Linked DNA regions of Limibacter armeniacum. The protein of the gene in region 1 binds, or shares a complex with, the protein of each later gene. Links are inferred from orthologs where the notes say so. Each region holds a gene or a part of one and is shown in the gene's direction. Other genes may lie near its edges.

What was found.
Region 2: the proteins of V6R21_RS12835 (region 1) and uvrB are in contact, whole or in part, in a crystal structure (PDB 7EGT), measured with the Thermus thermophilus proteins. The link is inferred for Limibacter armeniacum from one-to-one orthologs. Residues at the interface, in WP_096412145.1 of Thermus thermophilus: His654, Arg656, Phe657, Gln666, Asp668, Glu669, Lys680, Arg681, Leu682, Ser683, Lys685, Tyr686, Ala687; in WP_096411307.1 of Thermus thermophilus: Glu23, Leu25, Arg26, Asp27, Gly28, Glu29, Arg30, Phe31, Arg55, Glu326, Asp327, Phe328, Glu379, Ser382, Gln383, His398, Gly400, Arg401.

What each region holds. Positions count from the first base shown.
Region 1 is NZ_JBAJNO010000008.1:1,647,049-1,654,138, reverse strand. The notes cover bases 2,147-5,093. They hold V6R21_RS12835 (ATP-dependent helicase), read left to right. Parts: upstream 2,147-2,462; coding sequence 2,463-4,724; downstream 4,725-5,093. Other genes in these bases: V6R21_RS12830 (RidA family protein), read left to right, coding at 4,824-5,093. In the rest of the region: V6R21_RS12845 (DUF349 domain-containing protein), read right to left, coding at 1-1,191; V6R21_RS12840 (YqgE/AlgH family protein), read right to left, coding at 1,452-2,027; more of V6R21_RS12830, read left to right, coding at 5,094-5,201; V6R21_RS12825 (glycoside hydrolase family 113), read right to left, coding at 5,247-6,293; V6R21_RS12820 (hypothetical protein), read left to right, coding at 6,713-7,090. UniProt on the Escherichia coli protein: A helicase with DNA-dependent ATPase activity. Unwinds DNA duplexes with 3'-5' polarity. Translocates on single-stranded DNA with 3'-5' polarity. Initiates unwinding more efficiently from a nicked substrate than double-stranded DNA.
Region 2 is NZ_JBAJNO010000009.1:2,459,989-2,467,050, reverse strand. The notes cover bases 1-2,919. They hold uvrB (excinuclease ABC subunit UvrB), read left to right. Parts: upstream 1-401; coding sequence 402-2,438; downstream 2,439-2,919. Other genes in these bases: V6R21_RS28095 (tetratricopeptide repeat protein), read left to right, coding at 2,463-2,919. Also shown: more of V6R21_RS28095, read left to right, coding at 2,920-3,629; V6R21_RS28090 (YifB family Mg chelatase-like AAA ATPase), read left to right, coding at 3,758-5,299; V6R21_RS28085 (CYTH domain-containing protein), read left to right, coding at 5,338-5,802; V6R21_RS28080 (multiheme c-type cytochrome), read left to right, coding at 5,941-7,062. UniProt on the Escherichia coli protein: The UvrABC repair system catalyzes the recognition and processing of DNA lesions. A damage recognition complex composed of 2 UvrA and 2 UvrB subunits scans DNA for abnormalities.

The sequences.
Region 1 (7,090 bases):
ACCCCAGAACTGCTTGTTGATTTCTTTGGCAACTTCTCTTGGAAGTGGTCCTACTTTCTCCCACTCCTCCTGAACTGCTAACAGTTCTTTTGTTTTAGCATTCCATTCCTTGATACGATCAGAATTGAATTCAGCAAATGGCTCCACTTTCAAGCAAAGCTCCTGCTTCTGCTTCATATTCTCGTTAAGCTGCTGCTTGAATACTTCAGCAAACTCACGCTTCTTATCGTAAATCTTGTCTGAAGCTTCCTTGAAACGTTTCCAGATCTCTTCCTGCTGCTCTCTAGGGACAGGACCGTAAGACCTGAATTCGTCGTGCAGCAAGTTCAGCTGTGCAACGGCATCGTTGATATTTTCAAGCTCAATCAGCTTCTCTGCTCTATCGCAAAGGGCTTCTTTTGCCTCATAGTTTTTCTTTCTGTCTAACTCTTTCAGCTCAAACTCAATGCTCATTTGGTCATAGAACATATCGAGTAATGCACTGTAAGTTTTATATAGCTCATCCGCCTCCATTTGAGGGACAGCACCGATTTCTTTCCACTGCTTTTGCAGGTCTTTCATCTTAGCCATAATCCCTTTCTGGTCAGTCTCTTCAATCAGTGACTTGATCTTGTCAATAATTGCCTGCTTTTTCTTCAGGTTAGACTCACGCATCTGTTGCATCTCTTCGAAATGCTTCTTCTTGCGCTCACGGATTGCCTTGTAGTTGGTGTAAAAAACATCAAGGTCTGTGTCATGGTACTCAAACCCCTCATCATTACCTTGTGCTTCTACATATTCAGCTTTTGCCACCTCACGCTCTTCATCACGGATATGGTCCATCGCCTCTTTCAGCTGACGTGCATGCTTTTCAGCTTTGACAACATCAGCGTGGTGGAGTAGTTTTTCACTCTCCTTAATCAATTCTTTTTTGGATAAACCTGAGTAATCACGGTCCTCTTCAAGGTCATCCTCATGCTCGTGAGAATCTGCATTTTCAGCAGATGCCGATGCTTCCACATTTGCTTGCTCAGCTGCTTTATCAGCAGCCACCGATTCTTCTACCTTTTGCTTTTCAGTTTCCATGTCCAAGATTTTATTATCTGAATCCCTGTTTTCTTGATTCACAGCTCCCTTTGTTTCACTAGAATTGTTTCCGGCCTCCACATTTTGAGCTTTGTCTTTACGATCTTCTTCCGAATGTGTACTCATAACAAACGTACCTTTCAAAACTCAATGCAAGTACCGTCTGTTACTATCGGACAAAAGAAACTGTACTTAAAAACAGCGCCTACATTGAGGTTAAAAATCCGATTCTATTCAATTCAAAATTAGCAATTTCTTACTAAACTGAAATGAATTAAATGGATTTGTCCAAAATTCATTTTACCTAATTCCGTTCTATCAGAATAATTTTTCTTTTCAAACTTATTTATATCTCCTCAAAAACGATTCCTGTTTAAGAGGATGTTTCAGTTCATTCGTGGCTCCATAGGATAATTGGCAATGACCTTGTACTTGCCGCCCATCGCTGTAAGTACCTTTTTCCATAACTTATCAGGATCAATATCAAAAAGACCTGAAAGGTTGGCATGTGTGACGATCCAAGAGTTTCTTTCCAACTCCCCTTTCAGCTGAAAGCTACCCCAACCACTATAACCCATAAAAAAGCGGCAATTTTCGGTACTAACTTGCCCCGTAGTACTCAACTCCTTGAGGTGATCATAACTACCTCCCCAGTAAAGTCCATTTTTCAGCGGCAAAGCCCCATCCAAATCCTTAAACTTATGGATGTAATACAAAGTATTCTGCTCTACAGGGCCCCCTACATAGAGTGGTGAATTGAGCTGGAGCTGATCGGTCACCTGCTCCACACTGACAAGCGACTGTTTATTCAGAATCAAACCAAAGGACCCTTCCTCATCAGTATGTTCACAGATCAGGATTACAGAACGCTCAAAATTCGGGTCTTTCAAGAAAGGCTCGGCTACCAAAAGGTCTCCCTTTTTCACCGCTACATTTTGACTAAAATTCAGATCGAAATCCATGGCAGGAACTTTAAAATGTTCAAGAAACATAAATCGGCAGGTAGATGCCTTTCCTATAAGTTAATCAATTTAATTTGTTAGTAACTAAATTGCCTTCATAGTCAATACAAATTGAAAAGTTCTGTAAAAAAACAAAAGTGATATCCCGATAAATTCCTAATTACACTATTCCTATCTTTTAGGAACACAATTTAGGCTTAAAAAAACACACCTATTTTCTTACAAATTAAATTATAGCAAGTCTAATGCCGTCTTTGCCTAATATCTAAGATGGGAAATATCCGTTTGCTCGTCAAAAATTACTTAACTTGCGCAACTATTGGCGACTCATTTCCCCTTTATAATTATTGGAAAATGGAAACGATCGCCTTGTTAACAACATATATGGCACAACCATAGGGGCTAACCCCTTATTGCATAGATTCTTAGAGTAGTATGGATTATCTGGAAAGCTTAAATGAACCGCAAAGAGAAGCTGTTGTTTACAACGATGGCCCAATGATGATTATAGCTGGTGCAGGCTCTGGCAAAACGAGGGTACTGACTTACAAGATCGCCTATCTGATGGAACAGGGTGTCGAGCCTTTCAATATATTGTCATTGACTTTTACCAATAAGGCTGCCCGTGAAATGCGTGAGCGGATCGAAGAGGTAGTAGGCAGTGATGCCAAAAACCTTTGGATGGGCACATTTCACTCCATCTTTGCCAGAATTCTTCGCTTTGAAGCTGACAAAATGGGGTATCAGAGCAATTTCACCATCTATGATACCGAAGATTCTAAATCTGTGATCAAAGGCATTGTCAAAGACATGAACCTTGATGACAAACTATACAAACCCAATTCTGTCCTATCCCGCATCTCAAGTGCCAAGAACAACCTGATATCTTGGCGCATGTATGAGAACAACAATGAGCTTCGCATTGAAGATGAGGCTTCCGGCAGACACAAGATCTCGGAAATATACAAAGAGTATGCGATCAGATGCTTCAAGGCAAATGCCATGGACTTTGATGACCTGCTTTTCAATACCAACGTACTGTTCCACAAGTTTCCGGATGTACTGAACAAGTATCAGGACAAGTTCCGCTATGTAATGATTGATGAGTTTCAGGATACGAACATCTCCCAATATGTCATTACCAAAAAGCTGGCTGCCCGTTTCCAGAACATCTGTGTCGTAGGTGACGACGCTCAGTCAATCTATGCTTTCCGTGGTGCTAACATTCAGAATATCCTGAACTTTGAGAAAGACTATCCGGACCTGAAGGTGGTCAAGCTGGAACAAAACTACCGTTCATCACAGAACATTGTAGAGGCGGCTAACTCCATTATCCGCTTCAACCAGCACCAGCTTCCTAAAAACGTCTGGACCCAGAATGATGCAGGTGCTCTGATTGAAATCTTCAAGACAGCGACAGACAATGAAGAGGCGAAAATTGTAGCCAGTTCCATTTTTGAAGAGAAAATGACACATGGCCTTAGGAACAGTGATATCGCCATCCTCTACCGTACCAACTCCCAGTCACGTGCGATAGAGGAAGCCCTTCGCCGTACCAATATCAAATACAAGATTGTTGGTGGTTTGTCTTTCTACTCAAGAAAGGAAATCAAGGACATGGTAGCGTACCTGCGCTTTGTCATGAACCCTGCTGACGAGGAAGCCTTCAAAAGGATTATCAATTACCCTAAAAGAGGTATTGGTCTAACTACCGTTAACAAACTGAGAGTTATTGCAAATGAGAACAACCTGAAAATATGGGATGTTGTCTCAAATATCAGACGCTTTATCAGTGGTCGTGCCGCTACATCTATAGAGCAGTTTGCTGATATGATCAAAGCCTTCCAGTTTACTGTGGAGCAGAAGGACGCTTTTGAAGCTGCCAGCCTCATTGCCAAAAACTCTGGTATGCTTCGAGAGCTGTATGACGACAAGACTGTTGAAGGAAAAGTACGTTATGAAAACCTTCAAGAACTACTGAACGCTATCAAGGCATTTTCAGAAGATCCTGAAAAAGAAGATAAAAGTCTGGACTCATTCCTTCAGGAAGTATCATTGATCACCTCTACGGATCAGGATGCCGACGAAGACACCATTACTCTGATGACCATTCACATGTCAAAAGGACTTGAGTTTGATCATGTGTATATTGTTGGTATGGAAGAAAATCTCTTCCCTTCACAAATGATGCTGGAAAGCAGGGCTGACCTTGAAGAGGAACGCCGTCTGTTCTATGTAGCCATGACACGGGCCAAAAAGAAACTCTTCCTGTCATTTGCACTACAACGTTACCGTTTTGGCAAATTGATCATGTGTGAACCTAGCCGTTTCCTTGGTGAGATTGACCGTACATTTATCAATGCCAGAGGTGTTGTTTCAAGCAGCTTTAGCAATGAACCACCTCGTGTACCAAGTGGCTTTACCAAAGTAGGAAGCAACAACAATCAACCTACAAACCTTAACCAAAGAAGAACCTCAGGTTTTAACAAGAAGACGACTCAGGTGCCTGATAACTTTGTTGCTTGTGATCCAAATGACTTGAAGGAAGGAATGCGTGTAATGCACGTCAAGTTTGGAGAAGGTATCATTACTAAAATGGAAATTGATGGCGCAGACAAACGTGCCAAGGTAAGGTTTGACCGTGAAGGTGAGAAGACACTTATTTTGGCTTTTGCCAAACTGATGATTCTAAACTGATTAAATTAAGCATAAAGCCATTACCTACAGGAGAATGGCTTTATGCTTTACAGATATTTGGATCCTATATATTTCTCATTTTATATAACCAATTGACAAATGAAAAAAATTATCACAAGTGACAAGGCTCCTGCTCCTATCGGGCCTTATAACCAAGCTATATTGGCAGGAAACACCTTATATGTTTCTGGACAGATTCCTTTTGATGCTGCTTCAGGCAACCTGATTAACGGTAGTATCGAAGAAGAAACGCATCAGGTAATGAAAAACCTTCGCTTTATTCTTGAAGAAGCAGGAATGGATTTCAGCAGCGTGGTAAAGTGCAGCATCTTTATCAAAAACATGGATGACTTCGGCAAGATCAATGAAGCTTATGGCAGTTATTTTGGTGATGACGCTCCTGCAAGAGAAACTGTAGAGGTCGCTAGACTTCCTAAAGACGTGAATGTTGAGATTTCATGTATCGCAGTCAACTAAAATAAAGCGTCGCAATATTGAGTGATCTATTGCGACGCTTTATCTTTAATCCATTCTTTTGTTATAAAAACTCCTGATTACCTCTTCTGCCAATTTCCCTTGAGGAGTATAACGCTTATCCTGCCTTTCCCCTAACGTTTCGTGAGTTGGAAACCATTTCCAAAGAAAACCTCCAGCAAACCAATCTTCCTTCCAGAAACAGTTGAATATAGCCTGATATGCATTCGCTTGACCTTGCTGATTAACCTGTAAAGTGTCTCCATTGTGTTTCCAATGACCATCTGCGGCATAGTCTATACTCTGATATCCAAACTCTGTAAAAATGACCTGCTTTTGAAATTGCTCAGCCAATTCTTCCAGATTTAGCATAACGGATTCCCATCCCTTTTCAAGCAGATTTACTTCAGGTGTTTTATCAGTACATACAGGAAAATAGCCATCAATCCCTATCAAATCTAAGTCGTCCCAAAATCGGACCTTATCATAGTTATCCCAATTGGCTGCATATGTTACTTGACCATTATACACACCTCTCACTTCCTTAATCAGACTTCTCCAAAAACCTTCTCGCTTTGTTACTGCCTTCCGGCACTCGGTTCCTATACAAAACAACGGGATATTTAACGAATCTGCCATTGCAGCAAAATGAAGTATATACTTACGGTAGCCGTCTTCCCATTTACGCCATTCCACTTCAGACTCAAACTCCAAATCGCCTGCCCAACCTTGTCCTTTTACCCAAAGGTGAGGTTTTAGCATCACTTCCATTTTTTCCTGAGTTGACAACTCCACATATTCACGTACCCCTTTGCTAGTCTCTCCATACCATTGCCTTGGGTGGTCATATGTTACATTACACAGTTCTGGGTCAGTGAATCCATACGGTATAATTGCCACCCAATTTGCGCCCAACTTACTGATAGGCTCAACCTGCTTCTTCCCTATTTGTTGCTTCATGGCTACAAGGTTGACTCCATTAATTTTCTCTTGATCAGTGGTTCCTGAAACTGTAGTACAACCTACCAATAACGAAAATATAACAACCCAAAAATGGCTTTTCATGCTCCACAAAAACTGTAAGTTACAACTCATCAATTGAATTATTTATAGCATATAAGTAAATGCTTTTTCAGCTTATCATTTATTTTAAAATAACCGATAAACAGATCTGTAACATCCTATATTCGTGTTATATGCAAAATAAAAAACACCATTCAGACTCCATTTTTTCAAAAAAAGCAAAATACCTTACACCTTTACATTCCTTTGCTAAAACTTTACGCTACCTCCTCAATAATTCCCTATCATTGTTTTATCTCTATTCAAACACTAGCACACAGCATTAATTGACAGAAAATCGCTGCTTTTCCTACAGTGTACTTTATCTGAGCCATTTAACTTCATTACAAATTAGCCTCAGCATGAAATACACATCACCCGATGTATGGTAAGCATACGAATTCACTTGCCGATTTAGATTAGTTACTCAACCATCGAAAAGAACCCAAGCTATGATTAAATATTTATTCTCTTCATCTCCATATAGGAAAGGGAAAACAGCCAATCTTATATCTTATTTACTTCCTCTATTGTTAACCTTGACATTCCTGCTTTCGATTCAAGGCTTATTCGCACAAACCTATGTTTCCAATTTTTCAGGAGGAACATGGACGCATTCCAACACATGGGACTTCCCACCTTCAGGCTACCCTCCTGTTCCAAGTGGAGGAAATATAGGCAGTATCATTATCAGTGGAGATACGGTATTATATACAACTGAAGAAGACAGGTCATATGAAACGATTTATTCAGATGGTTATGTCTACATTGAAAATGCGGATATGATCAGCAGTACAGTCTCATTTGATGACGGTAATCTTACTATAAGA
Region 2 (7,062 bases), on another replicon or contig:
TATTTGCTGTTTGAATCCATACACTCAAGCTGTTTGGTACTCGTATTGAGATTAGGGTAGAGAGAGGAAGGTAGAGATACTTGGAGGTAGTGAGGCTTATTTTAGGATGGATTTTTTTGAGACGATTTTTGTTCAAAAAAAATGTTTTTTATTACGACTTAATAATGATTTGTGATAAGTAAGCACAAAGGAATTGAGGTTAAATGTGGGTATTTGTATGATGTGTAATGAAAAGGAGGAACACCACATCGCAGGAAATTTTTAGTTACATTTGTCAACACTCAAATGGGGCAGTTAACAATCAATCGCATATTGAAGTTGAGAGGGTAAGAATACTGTTCTAATCAAATTGTTATCAGCATTTTCCGTAAGGGGAAATTCAAAGAAATATACAGAAACTCATGGATTTTAAACTGGCATCGGATTTTTCCCCTATGGGGGATCAGCCAGCAGCGATTAAGGAGCTTTCCCATAACCTGGAATCAGGAGAAACTTCACAAGTGCTGCTAGGGGTTACAGGTTCTGGTAAAACTTTTACCATTGCCAATGTAATACAGGAAGTACAGCGCCCTACATTGGTGTTGAGTCATAACAAGACATTGGCTGCACAGCTTTATGGAGAGTTCAAGCAGTTCTTTCCTGAAAATGCAGTAGAGTACTTTATATCTTACTATGACTATTACCAGCCTGAAGCTTATATCTCCACAACGAATACCTATATCGAGAAGGATTTGGCGATTAATGAGGAGATCGAAAAGCTGAGACTGGCAGCTACTTCTGCCCTACTGTCAGGTAGACGTGATGTAATCGTGGTGGCATCAGTTTCATGTATTTATGGTATCGGTAACCCTGAGGAGTTTGGTAAGAACATCGTTCGGATAAAGGCTGGAGAAGTCGTATCCAGAAATCAGCTGTTATTTAACTTGGTGGATATCCTTTATAGCCGTACTGAGGCGGAATTCAAAAGGGGTACTTTTAGGGTAAAAGGAGACACTGTAGATATTTTCCCTGCCTATGCAGACTTTGCTTACCGTATTTTCTTTTGGGGAGATGAAGTGGAGCAGATTCAGCGTATCGACCCTGAAACAGGTAAGAAGACTTCTGACGAAAGTGCGATTACGATTTTCCCTGCCAACTTATTTGTGACAGGGCAAGACACATTACATCAGGCAATTCGTGAGATTCAGGACGACATGGTGGAACAGATCCGTTACTTTGAACGTGAAGGCAGGGTCGAGGAAGCGAAGCGTATCAAGGAACGTACAGAGTTTGACCTTGAGATGATGCGGGAGCTAGGTTACTGTTCAGGAGTGGAGAACTATTCCCGATATTTTGACCGCAGAGAACCGGGACAGCGTCCATTCTGTTTACTGGACTATTTTCCAGATGATTTCCTGCTAGTAGTAGATGAAAGTCACGTAACCATGCCTCAAATTCGAGCTATGTGGGGAGGTGACCGTTCAAGGAAAGTGTCATTGGTGGATTATGGATTCAGGTTGCCATCTGCTTTGGATAACCGTCCACTGACTTTCAATGAGTTTGAAAATGTAGTGAAACAGTCCATTTTTGTGAGTGCTACACCTGGAGACTACGAACTAATACAAACAGAAGGTACTGTAGTAGAGCAGGTGATTCGTCCTACAGGCTTACTGGATCCTGAGATTTCTGTCAGGCCAAGTACCAACCAGATAGATGATCTGTTAGAAGAAATTGATGATACAATCAAACGAGGTGAGCGGGTACTGATTACGACCTTGACCAAAAGAATGGCTGAAGAACTGACGAAGTACTTTGACCAAATCAGGATCAAGGCGCGTTTTATGCACTCTGAGGTGAAGCCACTGGATAGGGTAGAAATCCTTCGTGAATTGAGGTTGGGAGTATTTGATGTCCTTGTGGGTGTAAACCTTCTTCGTGAGGGACTTGATTTGCCCGAAGTTTCACTTGTGGCGATTATGGATGCCGATAAGGAAGGATTTTTGCGTAATGAACGTTCGCTGATACAGACCATCGGTCGTGCAGCCCGAAACTCGAACGGTAGGGTGATCATGTATGCAGACAAGATGACCAAGTCCATGAAGAAGTCAATTGACGAGACGAACCGCCGTCGGAAAATACAGATGGACTTTAACAAGGAACATGGTATTACACCTAGAACCGTTAAGAAGTCCAGTGACCAGATTATTGGACAGACTCGTGTGGCAGACCATTCAGGCTTGCGTATTGAGCAGGAAGCTGCTGCTGCACCTAAAGAAGTGACGACATTTGCAGAAAGCCCAGCTAGCTATGGAAATGTACAGGACTTTGACAAGTTAATAGCAGAGACGAAGAAGCGAATGGAGAAAGCAGCGAAGGATTTGGACTTCATTACAGCTGCACAGCTTCGTGATGAAATGTTTGAATTGCAGAAACTCAAAAAGGAACAAGAAGGCAAGTAGCCTATAGCATTGTCAATCATAAATATGAGGTACACTAAACTAATTATATTGGCTTTTTTGGTATTGATATCCTGTAAAAAAGAGAAGCAGGATATGGATGCCCTAATCAATCTGAGGGAACAAACGGATGAGTTTTATCGCAGACAGATAGCGTTTATGAATGACGTGATTGACGATGAGCCAGACAATGCAAGGTACTACTACTTGCGTTCTCGTCTCCATGAAGCAAATGGGGAGATATCGGCGGCTCTGTCTGATATAGAAACTTCTCTAAAAAGGGATAGTACCAATGCAAGGTATTACTTCCTGAAAGCACGAATGCTTTTTCAGCGAGAAGCATTGACAGAAGCGCTTAGTGCTGCACAGCGTGCAGGAGAGTTGGGTTTTAGGGAACCCGAACTGTACAGCTTAATCGGGTCTTGCTATTATGAAAAGGGTGAGAACAAAAAAGCGCTGGAATACCTTCGCATTGCACAGCAGATTGTACCTGATGATGCCATTACACTTTTCAGTATCGGAGCTGTATATGCAGCGGACAATGATACAACACGCGCTATGAAGTACTTGCGTGAGAGTGTTGGCAAAAAGAAGGATTATACCAAGGCGTATACTAGGTTGATGGATTTGTACAACAATTTTGGAAAGCCACGCAGTGCACTTCGTTATGGGGCTGTGGCAATTGAAAATTGTGCTCCTCATGTAGGACTGTACACAGAGATGGGAAGAGCTTTGGAGAGTACAGGCTTAGCAGATAGTGCCATGTTTTGGTATGATAAGGCATTTGCATTGGATGATACCTACTGGAAAGTTGCTAAAAAGCTGGGTGATTTTTACCGTAAGAAAAAGCAACCTGAGGTGGCAGAAGGTTATTACCGAAAAGTAATTGCGGAACATCCTGATCAGAAAGATGCTTATTATGAATTGGGAATGACTTATGAGTATTGGTATAAAAAGCATGAAGAGGCAAAAGAGTTCTACACAAAAGCAGTAGAGCTGGATTCTACCTTTACGGATGGTCAGGTAGCGTTGCAGAGAGTGGAGAAAGCACTCCGTTGGCAGGATTATATCCGCCGTAACCCAGAGGTATTGGAACAAATGCAACGAGAGAAGGAAGAACAAAAAGAGCAAGAGGAAAAGCGCAAACTGCTTGAACGTCTTTCTGCTCCAATGGAAAAGGTGGGTGTACAATAAGACCTGACCTTTATAATAGCTTCTAACCTTACAGCAAACCTGATGGGTTAATCATTCTTTATGATTAATTCGTTAGGTTTGTTTGCTTTTGATAACACAGAAAATAAAGAGACTAAAAACTATTCAATATGATCGCTAAGACCTTTGGCAGTGCTGTACATGGGGTGGATGCTTTTCTAATTTCAATTGAGGCAAGTACGCTTGATGGTGGCACTGGTTTTTATATGGTAGGCTTACCTGATAACGCCATCAAGGAAAGTATTCACCGTATTGAGTCAGCTGTAAAGCACGATGGTTATGTGATACCGAGGCAGAAAGTAGTGGTAAACCTAGCCCCTGCTGACAGACGAAAAGAAGGTGCGGCTTTTGACCTGCCAATTGCTTTAGGAATGTTGGCTTCGTCAGGACAAATTTATTCTGAGCGACTGGAGCAGTATATAGTGTTGGGTGAGCTGGCACTGGATGGAAGTCTTCGTCCTATCAAAGGGGCGTTGCCGATTGCGATTGAAGCACGAAAGCAAGGGTTCAAAGGTTTTATTCTTCCTGTAGAGAATGCAGGTGAGGCAGCAATTGTCAATAACCTTGATGTAATAGGCGTCAGCTCCTTGCGTGAGGCCATAGATTTTGTGAAAGGGAAAAGTGAAATACCTCCCTTGAAAATAGATACCAGAGAAATATTCTTTGATTCACTGAATGATTATACAGTAGATTTCTCTCAAGTACAAGGTCAGGAAAATATTAAGCGAGCATTGGAAATTGCGGCAGCTGGTGGACATAACGTCATTATGGTAGGACCTCCCGGTGCAGGAAAAACCATGTTGGCAAAAAGGCTACCGACTATTCTCCCCCCTCCCACTTTGCAGGAAGCATTGGAAACAACCAAGATTCACTCTGTAGCAGGTAGGTTGGGTTCAGATGCTCAATTGATGCCTAGACGACCTTACCGTGCGCCACACCATACAATCAGTGATGTAGCGCTTGTTGGCGGTGGAGGTGTCCCTCAACCGGGGGAGATCTCATTGGCACATAATGGGGTTTTATTTTTAGATGAGTTACCTGAATTCAAACGTACAGTTTTGGAGGTAATGCGTCAGCCTTTGGAAGAAAGGCAGGTAACCATTTCACAGGCAAAGATGTCAGTAGATTATCCTGCGAACTTTATGTTGATAGCCAGTATGAATCCTTGTCCATGTGGTTATCATAATCATCCCGAAAAAGAATGTGTATGTGCTCCGGGAACTGTACAACGTTACCTCAATAAGATCAGTGGACCGTTGTTGGATCGTATAGACTTACATGTGGAGGTAACACCTATCAACTTTGATGAGATGACGGCTAACCGTAAGACAGAAAGCAGTGAAGAGATCCGTGAGCGAGTGATGCAGGCAAGAGAAATACAAAGTGAACGCTTCAAGGAGGTAAAAGGTGTTTATTCCAACGCCATGATGGCTTCGCAGCAGGTAAAGGAAGTTTGTGAAATTGATGAAGTGGGAAAAAACTTGTTGAAAGCTGCCATGCAAAAACTAGGACTTTCAGCCAGGGCTTATGACCGCATCTTGAAAGTGTCAAGAACAATAGCGGACTTGGCAGGGGCTGAGCGTATATTGCCTGAACATTTGGCAGAAGCAATTCAGTACAGAAGTCTGGACAGGGAAAATTGGGCAGGTTAAAACACACCTCAACTCTAAAATCAAAACGCTACAAAGCCATGTCACAGGAAATAGAAAGAAAGTTTTTGGTAAAAGGGGATTTACCCGAAGGGAAAACGACCCGCATTGTACAAGGGTATCTCAGTTCTGTACCTGAACGAACGGTAAGGGTAAGAGTAAAAGGAGAGCGCGCTTTCCTAACCATTAAAGGAATAGGCAACGAAACGGGTATTAGTAGATATGAGTGGGAAAAGGAAATTCCTGTCCAAGAAGCGGAACAGTTACTGAAAATCTGTGAACCGGGTGTGATTGAGAAGACTAGAACTGAGGTAGAAGTTGGAAAGCATACTTTTGAGATAGACCATTTTTTTGGGGATAACGAAGGGTTAGTCATGGCAGAGGTAGAGCTCTCTGATGAAGCCGAACAATTTGATAAGCCCGATTGGCTTGGGGAGGAAGTTTCAGGAGATAAGCGCTATTATAATTCCTATTTATCTCAACACCCCTTTAAAACATGGAAATAGATTAGGGTACAATAAGTATTGGAAATGGGCAAAGTAATGTCAGTATGTACATCACCTTTGTCCATTTTTTGTATCAATGTAGGTGGTGTGATGATTCTTGTTATCTTTAAAAAATCATACTTGAAAGAATATCTACCTATGAACAATACCTTACGTACAGCAGGGTTTTTTTCCATTACCCTACTCTTTGCTTATATCGTTTTCATTAGTTGCCAGAAAAAACCTTCAGAACTAACTAACAACCAATTAGGAAATGATGAAATCCTGGCGGCAACCAACTCATATATTGGAAAAGAATCCTGTATCAAATGCCACGAGCAAGCCTATCACCATTGGCAGGATTCAGACCATGATATGGCAATGAAAAAAGCTACGGATAAGAGTGTTCGAGGGAACTTCAACGACACAGAAGTCAAGATCGATGGTGTGCAGTACAGGTTTCATCAGAAAGATTCAGCTTACTATGCTACTGTCAAGGAGATAGACGGTTCAGAGAATACCTATAAAATTGCATATACGTTCGGATGGGCGCCACTACAACAGTATATGGTAGAATTTCCGGGAGGAAAAGTACAAGTGATGCGTGCTAGTTGGGATACAGAAAAGAAGAAATGGTTCCATCAATATGCCGGAGACAAGATACAACCTAACGATTGGCTTCATTGGACAGGTAACTCTCAGAATTGGCAGAACATGTGTGCATCTTGCCATAGCACCAACCTGAAGAAAAACTTCAATGAACAAGATTGGACTTACCATACTACTTTCTCGGAGATCAACGTCAGCTGTGAGTCTTGTCATGGTGCAGGTAAGCAACATGTAGAGGCAATGGAAAAAGGAGAAAGCTATTCGACAGGACATTTTGTGGATTTTCAGCAGCAGGAAGTACAGCTGAGTGTTTGTGGTAGTTGCCATGCTCGTCGAACAATGATGACAGAGAACTCAAACCCTCAGCCAGAGATGATGCAGTCATTTGTGCCTAATCTGCTAACAACCGAGAATTATCACGCAGATGGACAGATACGGGATGAGGATTATGTGTTGAGCTCTTTCATGTCAAGTAAGATGCACCAGAACAATGTGATGTGTACAAACTGCCATGATCCACATACCAGTAAGGTCAAGACGTTGACCAATGCACTTTGCCTACAGTGTCATGATAAGTCATATGACAGCAAGCTGCACCATTTTCATGAGAAGGAAACCAAAGGTGCACAGTGTATCAATTGCCATATGGATGGAGCTGTTTATATGGGGAAT